One region of the Streptomyces sp. NPDC003393 genome, then DNA from elsewhere that is predicted to be linked to it. Evidence: riboswitches for the same ligand, from Rfam matches in the RefSeq annotation. Region 1 holds a riboswitch; each other region holds the start of a gene.

Evidence for each region. A riboswitch is a leader RNA that binds a small molecule or an ion and turns the genes downstream of it on or off. The one in region 1 is predicted to bind cobalamin.
Region 2: it holds a riboswitch for cobalamin, as region 1 does, so the genes downstream of both, ACWDUZ_RS28935 (cobalamin biosynthesis protein) here and ACWDUZ_RS17845 (ribonucleoside-diphosphate reductase subunit alpha) in region 1, are expected to answer to the same signal.
Region 3: it holds a riboswitch for cobalamin, as region 1 does, so the genes downstream of both, ACWDUZ_RS16675 (HoxN/HupN/NixA family nickel/cobalt transporter) here and ACWDUZ_RS17845 (ribonucleoside-diphosphate reductase subunit alpha) in region 1, are expected to answer to the same signal.

What each region holds. Positions count from the first base shown of each region.
Region 1 is NZ_JBSFRB010000016.1:64,875-70,520, reverse strand. Features, by position in the region: gene ACWDUZ_RS17865 (GntR family transcriptional regulator) at 1-470, shown strand, start outside; gene ACWDUZ_RS17860 (DUF3311 domain-containing protein) at 888-1,160, shown strand; gene mctP (monocarboxylate uptake permease MctP) at 1,157-2,767, shown strand; gene ACWDUZ_RS17850 (GNAT family N-acetyltransferase) at 2,874-3,380, shown strand; cobalamin riboswitch at 3,443-3,603, shown strand; gene ACWDUZ_RS17845 (ribonucleoside-diphosphate reductase subunit alpha) at 3,726-5,646, shown strand, end outside.
Region 2 is NZ_JBSFRB010000037.1:35,969-41,614, forward strand. Features, by position in the region: gene cobN (cobaltochelatase subunit CobN) at 1-1,536, opposite strand, end outside; gene ACWDUZ_RS28930 (cobyric acid synthase) at 1,533-3,041, opposite strand; gene ACWDUZ_RS28935 (cobalamin biosynthesis protein) at 3,038-4,024, opposite strand; cobalamin riboswitch at 4,126-4,264, opposite strand; gene ACWDUZ_RS28940 (hypothetical protein) at 4,424-4,654, opposite strand; gene ACWDUZ_RS28945 (inorganic phosphate transporter) at 4,689-5,646, opposite strand, start outside.
Region 3 is NZ_JBSFRB010000014.1:121,670-127,315, forward strand. Features, by position in the region: partial or broken gene thrS (threonine--tRNA ligase) at 1-879, shown strand, start outside; gene ACWDUZ_RS16670 (nucleoside hydrolase) at 931-1,905, shown strand; gene ACWDUZ_RS16675 (HoxN/HupN/NixA family nickel/cobalt transporter) at 1,902-3,041, opposite strand; cobalamin riboswitch at 3,040-3,228, opposite strand; gene ACWDUZ_RS16680 (metalloregulator ArsR/SmtB family transcription factor) at 3,309-3,668, shown strand; gene ACWDUZ_RS16685 (glycoside hydrolase family 13 protein) at 3,778-5,511, shown strand; gene ACWDUZ_RS16690 (DUF4142 domain-containing protein) at 5,579-5,646, opposite strand, start outside.

The DNA of each region.
Region 1 (5,646 bases):
CCGAGGACATGCGCGCCCAGGGCCTGGAGCCGACCTCGCAGCTCCTCGACATCGGCTACATCACCGCCGACGACCGCCTCGCGGACCTGCTCGACATCAGCGCCGGCGGGCGCGTGCTGCGCATCGAGCGGCTGCGCATGGCCAACGGCGAGCCCATGGCCATCGAGACCACCCATCTTTCCGCCAAGCGCTTCCCGGCCCTGCGCCGCAGCCTGGTGAAGTACACCTCCCTGTACACGGCCCTCGCCGAGGTCTACGACGTCCACCTCGCCGAGGCCGAGGAGACCATCGAGACCTCCCTGGCCACGCCGCGCGAGGCGGGCCTGCTCGGCACCGACGTGGGCCTGCCGATGCTGCTGCTCTCCCGCCACTCCCTGGACCGCACGGGCCAACCCGTGGAGTGGGTGCGCTCGGTCTACCGCGGGGACCGCTACAAGTTCGTCGCACGGCTGAAGCGGCCCGCGGACTGACACCGGCGGACGTGGAGACCGGCTGGGGGTCCGGGGGTCACCCCCCGGGAACATGCAGCGTCGCACGACTGAAGCGGCCCGCGCACTGACGCCTGCCCGCGGTCAGGCCGGCTGGCATCCCAGGCCTTTCGACACTGCGGCGTGGCACGCCCGATGCAGCCCTGCGGACCGGCGCCGGCACGGCCGCGGGCCGACCGGAGCCCGCTGGCTGATTTTCGACCCAGGGCCGCGGGGCGCGTCCGAAGCGGCCCGCAGACCGGCATCTGCGGCCTGACCTGGCGGTCGGCGTCCAAACCGACCCCTAACCGTTATACGGACAAGGGGTTCCGTATCGAGCCACCGTGACCTAGATTGCCTGCGCATTACACAGGCGATCACAAACGATCACGCTTGCTCAGCGAGGGGACGGAGCCGCACATGTCAGAAGCCCCAGAAGTCGGCAGAGGGGCGGTGACCCCCATAAGGGTCGTCATCGGCCTCTGCCTCGTCGCGCCCTTTGTGGCGATGCTGTGGGTCGGTTCGTACGCCAAGACGGATCCCACGTTCATCGGTATCCCGTTCTTCTACTGGTACCAGATGCTGTGGGTGATCATCTCCACCGCACTGACCATGATCGCCTACCGGCTCTGGCAGCACGACCAGCGCAGCCGTAGGACCAGTGCTCCCGCGGAGGGAGGTGCGGCGGAATGAAGGACGGCGTGAACGGCGTCGCGCTCGGCGTCTTCATCTTCTTCTTCCTGCTCGTCACCGTCATGGGCTTCCTGGCCGCGCGGTGGCGCAGGGCCGAGAACGAGCACACCCTCGACGAGTGGGGCCTGGGCGGCAGGTCGTTCGGCACCTGGATCACCTGGTTCCTGCTCGGCGGCGACCTGTACACCGCGTACACCTTCGTCGCCGTCCCGGCGGCGATCTACGCGACCGGCGCGGCCGGCTTCTTCGCGGTGCCGTACACGATCATCGTGTACCCGCTGATCTTCACGTTCCTGCCCCGTCTGTGGTCGGTCTCGCACCGGCACGGATACGTGACGACCTCCGACTTCGTGCGCGGCCGGTTCGGCTCCAAAGGCCTGTCGCTGGTCGTGGCCATCACCGGCATCCTGGCGACCATGCCGTACATCGCCCTCCAGCTCGTCGGCATCCAGGCGGTGCTGGACGTGCTGGGCATAGGCGGCGGCGACAACACCAACTGGTTCGTGAAGGACCTGCCGCTGCTGATCGCCTTCGCCGTGCTCGCGGCGTACACCTACTCGTCGGGCCTGCGCGCCCCCGCGCTGATCGCGTTCGTCAAGGACGGGCTGATCTACCTCGTCATCGCGGTCGCGATCATCTACATCCCGATCAAGCTGGGCGGATTCGACGACATCTTCGCGGCCGCCAACGCGAAGTTCACCGCGGCGGGCAAGGGTGGCATCGTGACCGCGTCGGGAGGTCAGTGGACGTATGCCACGCTGGCCCTGGGTTCCGCGCTGGCGCTCTTCATGTACCCGCACTCGATCACCGCGACGCTGTCCTCGCGCAGCCGTGAGGTGATCCGCCGCAACACCACGATCCTGCCGTTGTACTCCCTCATGCTGGGCCTGCTCGCCCTCCTGGGCTTCATGGCGATCGCGGCGGGCGTGAAGGTCGACAACGGCCAGCTGGCGATCCCGCAGCTGTTCGAGAACCTGTTCCCGGACTGGTTCACGGGCGTGGCCTTCGCGGCCATCGGCATCGGCGCGCTGGTGCCGGCGGCCATCATGTCGATCGCGGCGGCCAACCTGTTCACCCGCAACATCTACAAGGACTTCATCAAGCCGAACGCGACGGCGAAGGAGGAGACCCGGGTCTCCAAGATCGTGTCGCTGCTGGTGAAGGTGGGCGCGCTGATCTTCGTCCTGACCATGGACAAGACGGTCGCCATCAACTTCCAGCTGCTCGGCGGCATCTGGATCCTGCAGACCTTCCCGGCCCTGGTCGGCGGCCTGTTCACGCGGTGGTTCCACCGCTGGGCGCTGCTCGCCGGCTGGGCGGTCGGCATGCTCTACGGCACGCTCGCGGCCTACGGGGTCGCCTCGCCGACGCAGAAGCACTTCGGCGGCTCGGCCAAGGAGATCCCGGGCATCGGCGAGATCGGCTACATCGGCCTGACGGCGTTCGTGCTCAACGTGGTCGTCACCGTGGTCCTGACCTTCGTCCTCAACGCGGTCAAGGCGCCCGCGGGCGTCGACGAGACCCGGCCCGAGGACTACACGGCCGACGCGGGGGACCCGGGCGTCGCGGTGGAGCTGCCGCCGGCCACGGCCGACAGCGCGCACTGACGGTACGCCTCTGACCCTGCGCCTCTCACCGGGCCGCAGCGTCTCGCAACGGGCCGCCGGAGAAATCCGGCGGCCCGTTGTCGTACCCCTCGTGCACACTCGGCGTATGGACATCGTGATCAGGCCGGCGGAGCCCGGCGAGTACGACGCCCTCGGCGAGATCACCGCCCAGGCCTATCTGGGCGACGGGCTGCTCGACTTCGGGGAGAGCGACGCGTACCTGGGCGAACTGAGGGACGTGGCCAAGCGGGCGGCCGCCGCCGAAGTGCTGGTGGCCGTCGCGGAGGGCAGGGTGCTCGGCGGGGTCACCTTCGTGCCGTCCGGCGGCCCGATGGCCGACATCGCGAGGCCCGGCGAGGCCGAGATACGGATGCTGGCGGTCGCGCGGACCGCGCGCGGCCGGGGCGCCGGCGAGGCCCTGGTGCGGGCCTGTCTGGACCGGGCCCGGCGCACCGAGGGCTGTGTCCGCCTGGTGCTGTCCACCCAGCGCACCATGCACGCCGCTCATCGCATCTACGAACGTCTGGGCTTCGTGCGCACCCCTGAGCGCGACTGGAACCCGCTCCCCCACCTCGACGAGATCACGCTGCTCGCCTACGAGTTGCCGCTCTGACACGCTCCGCAGTCGCCACGACACAACATATGGGGGTGGCCTTCTCACCCAGCACAAGATGTATGCTCATGCTCGCTGTCACCGCAGGGGAATCCGGTGCGAATCCGGAACTGTCCCGCAACGGTGTACTCGTCCGCGTATGCCCGCATGCCGTCATCTCCGGCTGCCCGTGTGCCGTCGTACGAGCGTCAGTCCGAGGACCTGCCGACAGTGCGCCCGGCCGTCCGGTCCGGGTGCCTGACGTCCGGGCCTCGCGGAATGGGCCGGTGGACGCGGCGCCGCGTGCGCCCGTGCGCTGCTCCCTGCCCTCCATGAGGCCCCGTGCCGAGCGAGGGAGAGCCCCACGTGACCATCGCGCCAGCCGATCCGGCTTCAGCGACAGGCTCCATCACCGGTCTGGAGGCCGAAGGTCCCGGTGCCGCGCTGCTGCGGACGCTGACCGAGCTGACCGCCGACCTCCCCGATGCCGACCCCGGCCGGGTGGCCGCCGCCGCGCTGCGCGGGCGTTCGGCGCACGCCGACGAGGCGGAGCTGCGGTATCTGGCCACCGAGGCCGCCGCCGGTCTCATCTCCGAGGACCCCGCCTACTCTCGGCTGGCCGCCCGGCTGCTGACCCTCGCCATCCGGGCCGAGGCCGCCTCGCAGGGCGTGACGTCCTTCACGGAGTCCGTCGCCGTGGGCCACCGCGAGGGGCTGATCGCCGACCGGACCGCCGCGTTCGTACGCCGGCACGCCGAGCGGCTGGACGCCCTGGTCGATCCGGCCGCCGACGACCGCTTCGGCTACTTCGGCCTGCGCACGCTGCACAGCCGCTATCTGCTGCGCCACCCGATCACCCGCAAGGTGGTCGAGACACCGCAGCACTTCATGCTGCGGGTCGCGAGCGGTCTGGCCGAGGACGACACCGCGCGGTCGGTGGACGACGTCGCGGCGCTCTACGGGCTCATGAGCCGCCTGGACTACCTGCCCTCCTCCCCCACGCTCTTCAACTCCGGCACCCGCCACCCCCAGATGTCGTCCTGCTACCTGCTCGACTCCCCCCGGGACGAGCTGGACAGCATCTACGAGCGCTACCACCAGGTCGCGCGGCTGTCCAAGCACGCCGGCGGCATCGGCATCGCCTACTCCCGCATCCGCTCGCGGGGTTCGCTGATCCGCGGCACCAACGGGCACTCCAACGGCATCGTGCCGTTCCTGAAGACCCTGGACGCCTCGGTGGCGGCCGTGAACCAGGGCGGCCGGCGCAAGGGCGCCGCGGCGGTCTACCTGGAGACCTGGCACTCGGACATCGAGGAGTTCCTGGAGCTGCGTGACAACACCGGCGAGGACGCCCGCCGCACCCACAACCTCAACCTGGCTCACTGGGTCCCGGACGAGTTCATGCGCCGGGTCAGCGCCGACGAGCAGTGGTCGCTGTTCTCCCCGTCGGACGTGCCGGAACTGGTGGACCTGTGGGGTGCGGAGTTCGACGCCGCGTACCGCAGGGCGGAGGCGGCCGGACGGGCGAAGAAGACCATGCCCGCCCGGGACCTGTACGGCCGGATGATGCGCACCCTGGCGCAGACCGGCAACGGCTGGATGACCTTCAAGGACGCCGCCAACCGCACCGCCAACCAGACGGCCGAGCCGGGCCACGTCGTCCACTCCTCCAACCTCTGCACGGAGATCCTGGAAGTCACCGACGACGGGGAGACGGCGGTCTGCAACCTGGGGTCCGTCAATCTGGGTGCCTTTGTCGACAAGGCGACCAATGATCTCGACTGGGAGCGCCTGGACGAGACCGTGCGCACCGCCGTCACCTTCCTGGACCGCGTGGTCGACATCAACTTCTACCCGACCGAGCAGGCGGGCCGCTCCAACGCCAGGTGGCGGCCCGTCGGCCTGGGCGCCATGGGCCTCCAGGACGTCTTCTTCAAGCTGCGCCTGCCCTTCGACTCCGCCGAGGCCAGGGCGCTGTCCACCCGCATCGCCGAGCGGATCATGCTCGCCGCGTACGAGGCGTCCGCCGACCTGGCCGAGCGCAACGGGCCGCTGCCGGCCTGGGAGAAGACCCGCGCCGCCCGGGGCGTGCTGCACCCCGACCACTACGACGTCGAGTTCACCTGGCCGGAGCGCTGGGCCGCCCTGCGCGAACGCGTCGCCGCCGTCGGCATGCGCAACGCGCTGCTTCTGGCCATCGCGCCCACCGCCACCATCGCGTCCATCGCCGGCGCCTACGAGTGCATCGAGCCGCAGGTCTCCAACCTGTTCAAGCGCGAGACGCTGT
Region 2 (5,646 bases), on a different contig from region 1:
CTCCAGCGTGCCGTGCTTGCCCATGTGCACGATCGCGTCGGCGCCGAAACTGTTCTCCAGCCAGCGGTAGGCCGCCAGGTAGTGGTGCGAGGGCGGCATGTCCGGGTCGTGGTAGATCGCGATCGGGTTCTCGCCGAAGCCGCGCGGCGGCTGGATCATGACGACGACGTTCCCGAACCGGAGGGAGGCGAGGACGATGTCGTCGCCGTCGACGTAGAGGGACCCCGGCGGCTCGCCCCACGCCTCCACCATCGCGTCCCTCAGTCCCGGGTCCAGCTTCGCGAACCACGCCTGGTAGTCGGCGAGCGGTACCCGTGCGGGCGCGGCGGCCAGTTGGTCCTCCGTCAGCCACTCCACGTCGTGGCCGCCGGCCTCGATCAGGCGGTGGATCAGCTCGTCGCCGCCGGACGGGTACGCGCTCAGCGCGTAACCGGCGTCCCTGAGCGCGTCCAGGACCCGTACCGCCGACGCGGGCGTGTCCAGGCCGACCGCGTTGCCGACGCGGGAGTGCTTGGTCGGGTAGGCGGTGAAGACCAGCGCCACCTTCTTGTCCCGGTTCGGCTTGTGCCTCAGCCGTGCGTGCCGTACGGCGATCCCGGCCACCCGGGCGGCCCGCCCGGGGTCGGCGACGTAGACCGGTACGTCGTCCGGGCCCTGCTCCTTGAAGGAGAACGGCACGGTGATCAGCCGGCCGTCGAACTCCGGGATCGCGACCTGCATCGCCGCGTCCATGGGGGACAGGGCGGCGTCGGACTCGTCCCAGGCGCTCTTCGACGAGGTCAGGCACAGTCCTTGCAGGACGGGGATGTCGAGCTCGGCCAGCGCGCCGACGTCCCAGGACTCCTCCTCGCCGCCCGCCGACGCCTGCGAGGCGTGCGTGCCGCCGGCCGCGAGCACGGTGGCGACCAGGGCGTCGGCCCGGCCCAGCAGCTCGTACAGCCCGGCGTCCGCGCCGCGCAGCGAACCGCAGTACACCGGCAGCGCGTTGGCGCCCCGCGCCTCGACCGCCTCGCACAGCGTGTCCACGAAGGCGGTGTTCCCGCTGAGTTCGTGGGCGCGGTAGAAGAGCACGCCGACGGTCGGGCGGCCGTCCCGCGGCTCGGGGGAGCCGTGGACGCCGTACTCCGGCATCTTCCGCGGCTCCTCGAAGCCCTCGCCGGTCAGCAGCACGGTGTCGGACAGGAACCGGGACAGTTCGAGCAGGTTCGCGGGGCCGCCCTCGACCAGGTACCGGAGGGCCTCGGCCACCACCCCGGCCGGCACGGACGACTCGGCCATCAGCTCGGCGTCCGGCACGGCCTCCCCGCCCAGCAGCACGGTCGGGACGCCGGACGCCTTCAGCGCGGCCAGCCCCTCCTCCCAGGCGCGCCTGCCGCCGAGGAGCCGTACGACGGCGAGGTCGGCGCCGTCGAGCAGACCGGGCAGCTCCCGCGTGACGTCCACCCGGGTGGGGTTGCCGATCCGGTAGGAGGCGCCGGAGGCCCGGGCCGCCAGCAGATCCGTGTCGGCGGTCGACAACAACAACACTGTGCTCATGCGGGCGCTCCCGGTGGAATGAAAGGCAGTCCTGGCGGCGCGCCCGACTCGATGAGCCGCCACAGCGCGTCCGTGTCCGCGTGCTGTTCGATCAGGTCGCCGAGCCGGTCCAGCTGCTCCTCGCGCAGCGCGGCGAACGAGGTGTCCGGGGCCGGAGCGAAACGGCGGCCCGCGGCGGCCGCGACCTCGCGCAGGAAGGCCCGCCGGAAGCCGTCCGACTCCAGCGAGCCGTGCCAGTGGGTGCCCCACGTCCGGCCGACCCGGCAGCCGTCCAGGAAGGGCTCGCCGCCGGTCACTTCGGCGACCCCGTGGTGGATCTCGTACCCCTCGACCCGTTCCCCGAGGGCCTCGCCGACCGGCCGGGTGAGGGTCTTCTCGCGGGCGAACCGCACCCGGACGGGGAGGACACCGAGGCCGGGGACGGCCCCGGTGCGCGACTCCACCTCGTCCTCGATGTGCTCGCCGAGGATCTGGAAACCGCCGCAGATCCCGAGGACCGGCCGCCCCTCGGCGGCCCGTCGGACAAGCGCGTCCGCGAGACGCCGCTCGCGCAGCCACTCCAGTGCCCGTACGGTCCCGCGTGTGCCCGGGACCACCACCAGGTCGGCGTCGGACAGCTCCTCGGGGCGGTCCACGAACCGCACGACGACCCCGGGCTCGGCGGCGAGCGCGTCCACGTCGGTGAAGTTGGACATCAGCGGGATCGCGCACACGGCGACGCGCAGCACGTCCTCGCCGACGGGCGGGGCCACGGCGGACTCGCGGACGGTGCCCCGCAGGGACACGCGCAGCCCGTCCTCCTCGTCGATGCCGAGTCCGTGCCGGAAGGGCAGGACGCCGTACGCGCGCCGCCCGGTGAGGTCCCGGAGCATGTCCAGTCCGGGCTCCAGCAGGCTGACGTCCCCGCGGAACTTGTTGACGAGGAACCCGGCGACGAGCGCCTGGTCCTCCGGTGAGAGCAGCGCGACGGTCCCGAAGAACGAGGCGAACACACCCCCGCGGTCGATGTCCCCGACGACCAGCACGGGAAGCCGCGCGTTCCGCGCGATCCCCATGTTCACGATGTCGGTCCGGCGCAGATTGATCTCCGCCGGGGACCCCGCCCCCTCACAGATCACGGCGTCATACGTGCCCCGCAGCTCGGTGAGGCAGTCCAGCACGGTGCCCAGGAGCCGCTGCTGCCGTCCGCCGTGGTAGCCGCGCGCGCTCATCTCGCCGACCGGCCTGCCCAGCAGCACCACCTGGCTGCTCCGCTCCCCGCCCGGCTTGAGCAGCACCGGGTTCATCAGCGCGGTCGGCTCGATCCGGCAGGCCTGGGCCTGCATGGCCTGCGCCCGCCCGATCTCCGCGCCCTCGCGCGTGACGAAGGAGTTGAGGGACATGTTCTGCGCCTTGAAGGGCGCGACCTTGACGCCTTGCCGCACCAGCCACCGGCAGATCCCGGCCGTCACGACGCTCTTGCCGGCGTCGGAGGTGGTGCCGGCGACGAGCAGACCGCCGCTCATGACGCGCTTCCCTTCGTCCGACGGTTGCCGCGCGTGCCGCGATCGCCGCGGCCGCGGTCGCACAGGAGCCCGACGGCGGCGCAGGTGCCGAGGGCGAGCCAGCCGACGCGCCGTGAGAGCCGTACCGCTCGCTCGATGTCCCCGACGCGCACGGCGCGCCCGGCGCCGTTGAGCACCGGGCGGTGCTCCAGACGCCCGCCGTACGAGAGCGTGCCGCCCATCCGCACCCCGAGCGCCCCCGCGAAGGAGGCCTCGACCGGACCGGCGTTGGGGCTCGGGTGCCGGCGGGCGTCGGCGCGCCAGGCGCGCAGGGCGCCCCGCGGGTCAGGGCCGGCCACGGCCGCCAGGACGGCGGTGAGCCGCGCCCCCGGCCATCCGGCCAGGTCGTCCAGGCGTGCGGAGGCCCAGCCGAAGCGGCGGTACCGGGGCGACTTGTGCCCGACCATGGCGTCCAGGGTGTTCACGGCCCGGAACGCGGCGAGCCCCGGCACCCCGGCGACGGCGCCCCACACCAGCGCGCCCACCACGGCGTCGGAGGTGTTCTCGGCGACCGACTCCACGACGGCCCGGGCGATCCCGTCGGCGTCGAGCGCCTGGGGGTCGCGCCCGCACAGGTGCGGCAGCCGCGCCCGGGCCGCCACCACGTCGCCCGCTTCCAACGCGCGCCCGATGGTGCGCGCCTCCCGGACGAGGGAGGTCCCGCCGACCACGGCCCAGGTGGCGGCGGCCGTCAGGGCGGCGGAGGCGACGGGGGAGGGGCGGACGGCGCGCGCGGCGGCGGCACCGAGCGCGGTGGCGCCGCCGGCGCACAGGGCCGTGTGAAGGGCGCCCCGACCTCGGTGGTCCCGCCACAGCAGACGTTCCACGGCGCCCGCGGCGCGGCCGAACACGGCGACCGGATGTCCTCGGCGTGGATCGCCGAGGAGGAGGTCACCGAGGAGGCCGGCGGCGGCGCCGTACGCGAAGACGCGATCGGCACCCATGGGTTCAGCCGACTTCGGGGCCGGGCAGAGCGTCGTCGATGAACCTCGGTCGGCAGCCGCGCATGGCGATATGTCCTCACTCAGGGTGTCCACGCCCTGGTTCGACGAGACCGGCGGTGAGAGTTCCTGGCTCCCGGGGTTACTACCCCGGTGACAGTGGCGGGACCGCGCCGGATTCGCACCGGCTTCCTCTCCTGCCGCCGTACATGGCCCCGGCAGTCCACCACGCCCCGCGAACACCCGTCAACTCACCGTTGACCTGCGACGGGATACTGAGATGAGGCCCACACCACCGGCGCGAGAAGCCCGCCCCGCCCGTTCGCCGAGGTGGCGGGGCGGGCGGGGCGGGTGGTGGGACGCTCTTGACTTCCGGGGTCCGGCAGGGGCCCTGACCGGCTGTCAGCCCGTGCCGACGATGAGGTGGATGCCGTAGGCCACCGCGGCGGCGCAGGTGGCGAAGCAGACGTAGGCGCCGGTGACCGCGAGGACCCCGCCTCCGTCGCCCCGCGCGACGGCACGCTCCCGCCGGGACAGGCCCGCGATGCCCAGGGTGAACAGTGCCACCAGGCCCACGGTGACCGCGAGGCTGACGCCGAAGACGGAGCCGAGGGCTGCCCAGTCGATCTTCATGGTGATGCTTCCTTGGGTGCCGGGTGAGCGGGGGTCAGACGGTGGCGGCCGGCGGGGTGGCCGGAGCGGCGGACGCGGTCGGCGCGGCCGTCGGATCGATGACGGGCGTGGTGACGGCCGTCGGATCGATGACGGGTGCGTCGATGGCGGGCGTGGTGATGGCTGTCGCGTCGATGACGGGCGTCTCGATGAGGGGCGCGTCGATGACGGGGGCGGCCGGCTGGGCGGGGATCGTCGCGGTGAGCGACTCGACGGCGGCGGACTCGTCCGTGGAGACCGGTGCCGTGGACGCGGGGGCGGGGGCCGCCGGGGGCGGGGTGACGGCGGCGATCGCCTGGGTCACGACGCCGGGCGGCTCCTCGGCCGCGGGCTCGGTGACGTTGGTGTGGTCGACGACCTGGCGGCGGGAGATCTTCCAGATCGCCGCGCTCGAGGTCACCAGGAACGCGGCGACGAGCGCGGTGCCCCAGTCGCCCAGCCCGGTGACCGCCTCCGCGCCCGCGCCGACCAGGGCCGCGGCGGGCAGCGTGAGGACCCAGGCGACGGTCATGCGGCCTGCGGTGGACCAGCGGACCACACCGCCTTTGCGGCCCAGGCCCGCACCCATCACCGAGCCGGAGACGACGTGCGTGGTGGAGAGCGAGAAGCCGAGGTGCGAGGAGGCGAGGATGGCGGTGGCCGCGCTGGTCTGGGCGGCGAAGCCCTGCCGCGGCTGGAGGTCGGTCAGGCCGGTGCCCATGGTGCGGATGATGCGCCAGCCGCCGATGTAGGTGCCGAGCGCGATCGCGAGGCCCGCCGAGAGGATGACCCAGGTGGGAGGGTTGGAGCCGGGGGCTGTGGCGCCGCCGGCGATCAGGGCGAGGGTGATGACGCCCATCGTCTTCTGGGCGTCGTTGGTGCCGTGGGCCAGCGAGACCAGGCCCGCGGAGGCGATCTGCCCGACCCGGTGGCCCTTCTCGGCCGCCGTGCCGTCCGCCTTCCCGCCGATCGTG
Region 3 (5,646 bases), on a different contig from region 1:
CTGGGCGGCATGTACCGCTCGGAGCTGTCCGGCGTCCTCGGCGGGCTGACCCGGGTGCGGGCCATCCAGCTCAACGACGCCCATGTCTTCTGCACCCTGGACCAGGCCGTCGACGAGGCCCGTGCCGCCCTGGACCTGATCGCCCGCGCCTACGCCGACCTCGGCATCGAGGCCGCCCGCCACCGGCTGTCCCTGCCCGGCGAGGGCGGCAAGTACGTCGCCGACCCGGAGCTGTGGCGGCGGGCCACCGCGCTGCTGAGGGAGGTCCTCGACGGGGCCGGTGTGCCCTACGAGGAGGCCGAGGGCGAGGCGGCCTTCTACGGGCCCAAGATCGACGTGCAGATCGTGGACGGGGCCGGCCGCGAGGCCACCCTGTCCACCGTGCAGATCGACTTCCACCAGCCCGAGCGGTTCGACCTGCACTACATCGGCGCCGACGGCGCCAAGCACCGCCCGGTGATGGTGCACCGCAGCGTCATCGGCAGCGTGGAGCGCGCCGTCGCGCACCTGATCGAACGGCACGGCGGGGCCTTCCCCGTGTGGCTGGCGCCCGTGCAGCTGGTGGTGCTGCCGGTGGCCGAGGCGCAGGCGGCGCGCGCCGAGGAGGTCGTGGAGCAGGCCCGGGCGCGCGGACTGCGGGCCGAGCTCGCCGGTCCGGAGCAGGGCACCCTGGGGGCCAGGATCCGGGCGGCGCGACTCGTGCCGTACCAGGCCGTGATCGGGGAGCGGGAGGCCGGGGCGGGACTGGCCGCGCCGCGGCTGCGGGACGGGCGCCGGCCGGGGCCCGTGCCCGTCGCGGAACTGCTGGACCGGATCGCGGAGCAGGTGGCGGCGCGAGGCACCGGACTGTGGGGTGAGGGCGAGGCGCCCGGCGCATAAGGTCGCAGTGTCGGGGCGTCCGCCGACGGAACGTTCACCAGGGAGCCCGCCGTGACCGGTCAGTCCACCTCCGCCACCCCCGTGATCATCGACTGCGACACCGGTGTCGACGACGCACTGGCCCTGCTGTTCGCCGTCCGCCACCCGGGCCTGGAACTGCGCGCGGTCGGCTGCGTGGCCGGGAACACGGACGTGGACCAGGTGGTACGCAACACGCTGACCGTCCTGGAACAGGCGGGCGCTCCCGAGATCCCCGTGGCGCGGGGCGCCGAACGCCCGCTGATCGAGCCCCTGCGCACCGCGCACCACGTGCACGGCCGGGACGGCATGGGCGACCTCGGGCTGCCCGAGCCACGCCGCCGCCCGGCCGGCGTGGACGCGGTGACACTGCTCCGCCGCGAGATCCTCGCCTCGCCCCGCCCCGTCACCCTGATCCCGACGGCCCCGCTGACGAACATCGCGCTGCTGCTGCGCACCCATCCGGAGGTGACGCGCAACATCGAGCGGATCGTGTTCATGGGCGGCGCGGTCGCCACCGGCAACGCCACCGCGGTCGCCGAGTTCAATGTCTGGCACGACCCGGAGGCGGCGGCGATCCTGCTCACCGCCGGGGTGCCGATCACGATGTACGGGCTGGACGTGTTCCAGCGGGTGATCGTCCCGGCCGACGACGTACGCAGACTGCGCGACAGCGCCGAGCCGGGCGCGAACCTCGCGGGACGGCTGCTCGCCCACCGCGACCCGGTGACCTCCGCGCAGGACCCCTCCGGCGGGCTCGGGGACGCGGGCGCCGTGTGCTCGGTCGCCGACCCGGCGGGGCTGACCACGCGGCGGCTGCCGGTGGAGGTGAACCTCGCGCCGGGCCCGGCGCGCGGCCAGACGGTCGTCGACCGCCGGCCGCGCCCGGGCGAGGCGGAGCTCCACGGCGAGGCTCGCGAACAGCGGCTGGTGGACGTGGCGTTGGACATCGACCCCGACCGGTACGTGAAGCTGTACCTGGCCACGGTCGAAGGCAACAGCCCTTAGTCCGTCTCCGCCGCCCGGACCGCCCAGCGCTGTTCCACCTTGGCCGCCTTCCAGTACGCCAGCGCCGCCGCCCACACCACGACGAAGAGGCCGACGATGATGTAGCCCACGTTGTCCAGGTCGAGGCCGGCGATCCAGCCGGTGACGTCGTCACGCAGGTCGAGCTTGTCGTGCAGGACGCCGACGAGTTCGATCGTGCCGATGAAGAAGGCGACGGCGATGGACAGGCCGGTGATGGTGAGGTTGTAGAACACCTTGCGGACGGGGTTGGAGAAGGCCCACTGGTACGCGAAGTTCATGAACGTGCCGTCGAGGGTGTCGAACAGGCTCATCCCGGCCGCGAAGAGCAGGGGCAGGCAGAGGATCGCGTACCAGGGCAGTCCGGCCGCCGCGCCCGACCCGGCCATCACCATCAGGGTGACCTCGGTGGCCGTGTCGAAGCCGAGGCCGAAGAGGAAACCGAGCGGGAACATCTGCCCCGGCCGCGAGACGGACCGGGTCAGCCGGCCGAGGACGCGGTTCATGAACCCCCGGGAGTCCAGGTGCTGTTCGAGCTCGCGCTCGTCGTAGGTGCCGGCCCGCATCGCGCGGAAGACCTTGAGGATGCCCACCAGGGCGACCAGGTTGAGGGCGGCGATCAGATAGAGGAAGGTCCCGGAGACGGTGGTCCCCATGAAGCCGAGGACCTGGTGGGTGCGCGAGCCGTCGTCCATGACCTTGCCGGCCAGCGAGGTCCCGCCGGCGATCAGCAGGGCCAGGAGCACCACCACGCTGGAGTGGCCCAGCGCGAACCAGAAGCCCACCGAGACCGGGCGCTTGCCGTCGGCCATGAGCTTGCGGGTGGTGTTGTCGATGGCGGCGATGTGGTCGGCGTCGAAGGCGTGCCGCATGCCGAGGGTGTAGGCGGTGATGCCGAGGCCGATGCCGAAGGCCTTGGTGCCGACCCGGTAGTGCTCGGGAACGACGAGCAGGAACAGGATCCCGAAGGCGACGACGTGCAGGGCGAGGATCACCCCCATCAGCCCCGCGGTCTTGAAGGTGTCCTCCCGGCGCCAGGCGAAGGCGGCCTCGGTCGTCGTCGGGGCAGGGTTGGGCAGGGTCATCCGGTCATCACGCTCCAGCACCTCGTGGATCACTTCGTGAGCTGCCGTGGCCGGTCTCCTGGCTTACGGGTGGTGCGTGCCCGGCCCGCCTTCCCGGCCGTCGTACGACGGCCAGTGGCTGTCCCGCGCGGGACGTGGGCCTGGAACTCCCCGATCACAGTGGCGAGGGCCGCGTCGACCTTGCATCGACTTCCCGAACACCACGGCCCGCCCACCGTAGAGGGGGAAGCGGTCGGCTGCATAGCTGCATACCTGCGCAGGTATGGAAGATCACAGGGGTGCGCCTGCGAGGATGGCGGTATGCATCTCGTCCCTGCCGACCGCGCGGACCGCCGCACCATCGACGGTCACCGGGTGTGCGACGCCATCGCGGCGATCGGCGACGCCGCGCACGTCCGCGCCTGGGCGGACCGTTTCTCGCTGCTCGCCGACCCCAAGCGGCTCGCGCTGCTGCTCGCCCTGCACCGCACCGGCCCACTGGCCGTCTCCGACCTCGCGATCGCCACCGGCATGAACGACCCGGCCGTCTCCCAGGCCCTGCGGCTGCTGCGGGCGGCCGGGGTGGTGGAGGGCGAGAAGGAGGGGCGCGTGGTGCGCTACCGGGTGGTGGACCGCGACGTACGGGGCCTGCTGGAGCACTGTGCGGCGGACGCCGGCTGACGTACGCCCCCTTTGCCGCCCCCTCTGCCTCCTGTGGCGGTTTCATATTTCCGGCGATCGGGACAGAGTTCTCTTTGTTGCATCGACGACGCACCGAAGAGGAGATCGCGTGACCGACCGCACCACCACGCACGACTCGACGGACACCTCCCCCCACGACTCCACGCGCGTCGCCACGGGCACCGCCCCCGGCGACGCACCCCTCGACCTCTCCCCCAAGAACCCCGACCGGTGGCGGCAGGCCGTCGTCTACCAGGTCTACCCCCGCAGCTTCGCCGACGCCGACGGTGACGGGCTCGGCGACATCCGGGGCGTCACCCAGCGGCTGACCCACCTCGCCGCGCTCGGCGTGGACGCGCTCTGGCTGAGCCCCTTCTACCCCTCCGAGCTGGCCGACGGCGGCTACGACGTCGCCGACCACCGGGACGTCGATCCGCGCCTGGGCACCCTCGACGACTTCGACGCCATGGTCACCGAGGCCCATCGCCTGGGCCTGAAGGTGATCGTCGACATCGTCCCCAACCACAGCTCCCACCTGCACCCCTGGTTCCAGGAGGCGCTGCGGGCCGGGCCCGGCTCTCCGGCCCGCGACCGGTACGTCTTCCGCGACGGACGCGGCGAGCACGGTGAACTCCCGCCCACCGACTGGCAGTCCGTCTTCGGCGGCAGCGCCTGGCGGCGGGTGCCGGACGGGCAGTGGTACCTGCACCTGTTCGCGCCCGAGCAGCCGGACTTCAACTGGGAGAACGAGGAGGTCCGCGCCGACTTCCGCGCCACCCTGCGCTTCTGGTCCGACCGGGGCGTGGACGGCTTCCGCGTCGACGTGGCGCACGCCCTGGTCAAGGACCTCGACGAACCGCTCCGCGACGTCGGGGACATCGGGGTCACCGGCGAGGACGCCCTGCCGCGCATGGCGCCCGGCAGCCACCCGTACTGGGACCGGGACGGCGTCCACGAGATCTACCGCGACTGGCGCAAGATCTTCGACACCTACCTCCCGCCCCGTACGGCGGTCGCCGAGGCCTGGGTGCCGGACAGCCGGCGCGCGCTGTACGCCCGCCCGGACGAACTGGGCCAGGCCTTCAACTTCGAGTACCTGCAGACCGGCTGGGACGCCGGTGAGCTGCGCCGGGTCATCGCCGCCTCGCTGGCCGGCGCGCGGGCCGCCGGGGCCTCGGCCACCTGGGTGCTGTCCAACCACGACGTGATCCGGCACGCCTCACGGCTGATGCTCCCGCCGGGCACCGACGAGAACGCGTGGCTGCTGTCCGGTGGACGCGCCCCGGCCGTCGACGAGGCGGCCGGGCTGCGCCGGGCCCGTGCGGCGACGCTGCTGATGCTCGCGCTGCCCGGTTCGGCCTACCTCTACCAGGGCGAGGAACTCGGCCTGCCCGAGGTCGCCGACCTGCCCACGGAGGTGCTCCAGGACCCGATCTGGGAACAGACGGGCCATGTCCGCAAGGGCAGGGACGGCTGCCGGGTGCCGCTGCCGTGGACGACCGGCGGACCGTCGTACGGCTTCGGGGCGGGCGCGGCCTGGCTGCCGCAGCCGGCCGGCTTCGCCGCCTACGCCGTGCAGGCGCAGGACGGGGTGGAGGGCTCGACGCTGGAGTTGTACCGCACGGCTCTGCGGCTGCGCCGCAAGCTGTCGGCGGGCGAGTCGCTCACCTGGGCGGAGGACGCCCCGAGCGGGGTGCTCTCCTTCACCCGGTCCGAGGGCTGGCGGTGCGTCACCAACCTGACGGACACGGACGTGCCGCTGCCGCCGGGGGAGGTGCTGCTGAGCAGCACGCCGCTGACGGGACGCCGGCTGGGACCGGACACCACCGTGTGGCTCGCGTAGGGACGGTGCCGGCGTCCCGCGCCGTTCCGTCCCTCGCCCTGCGCACGGACTCGCTCCGCCGCCGGGCTCACCGCACCGTCGGGCTGGGCGACGGCGCCCCGCCCGGTGCGCCCCCCGGAGCGCCGCCGATGTCCA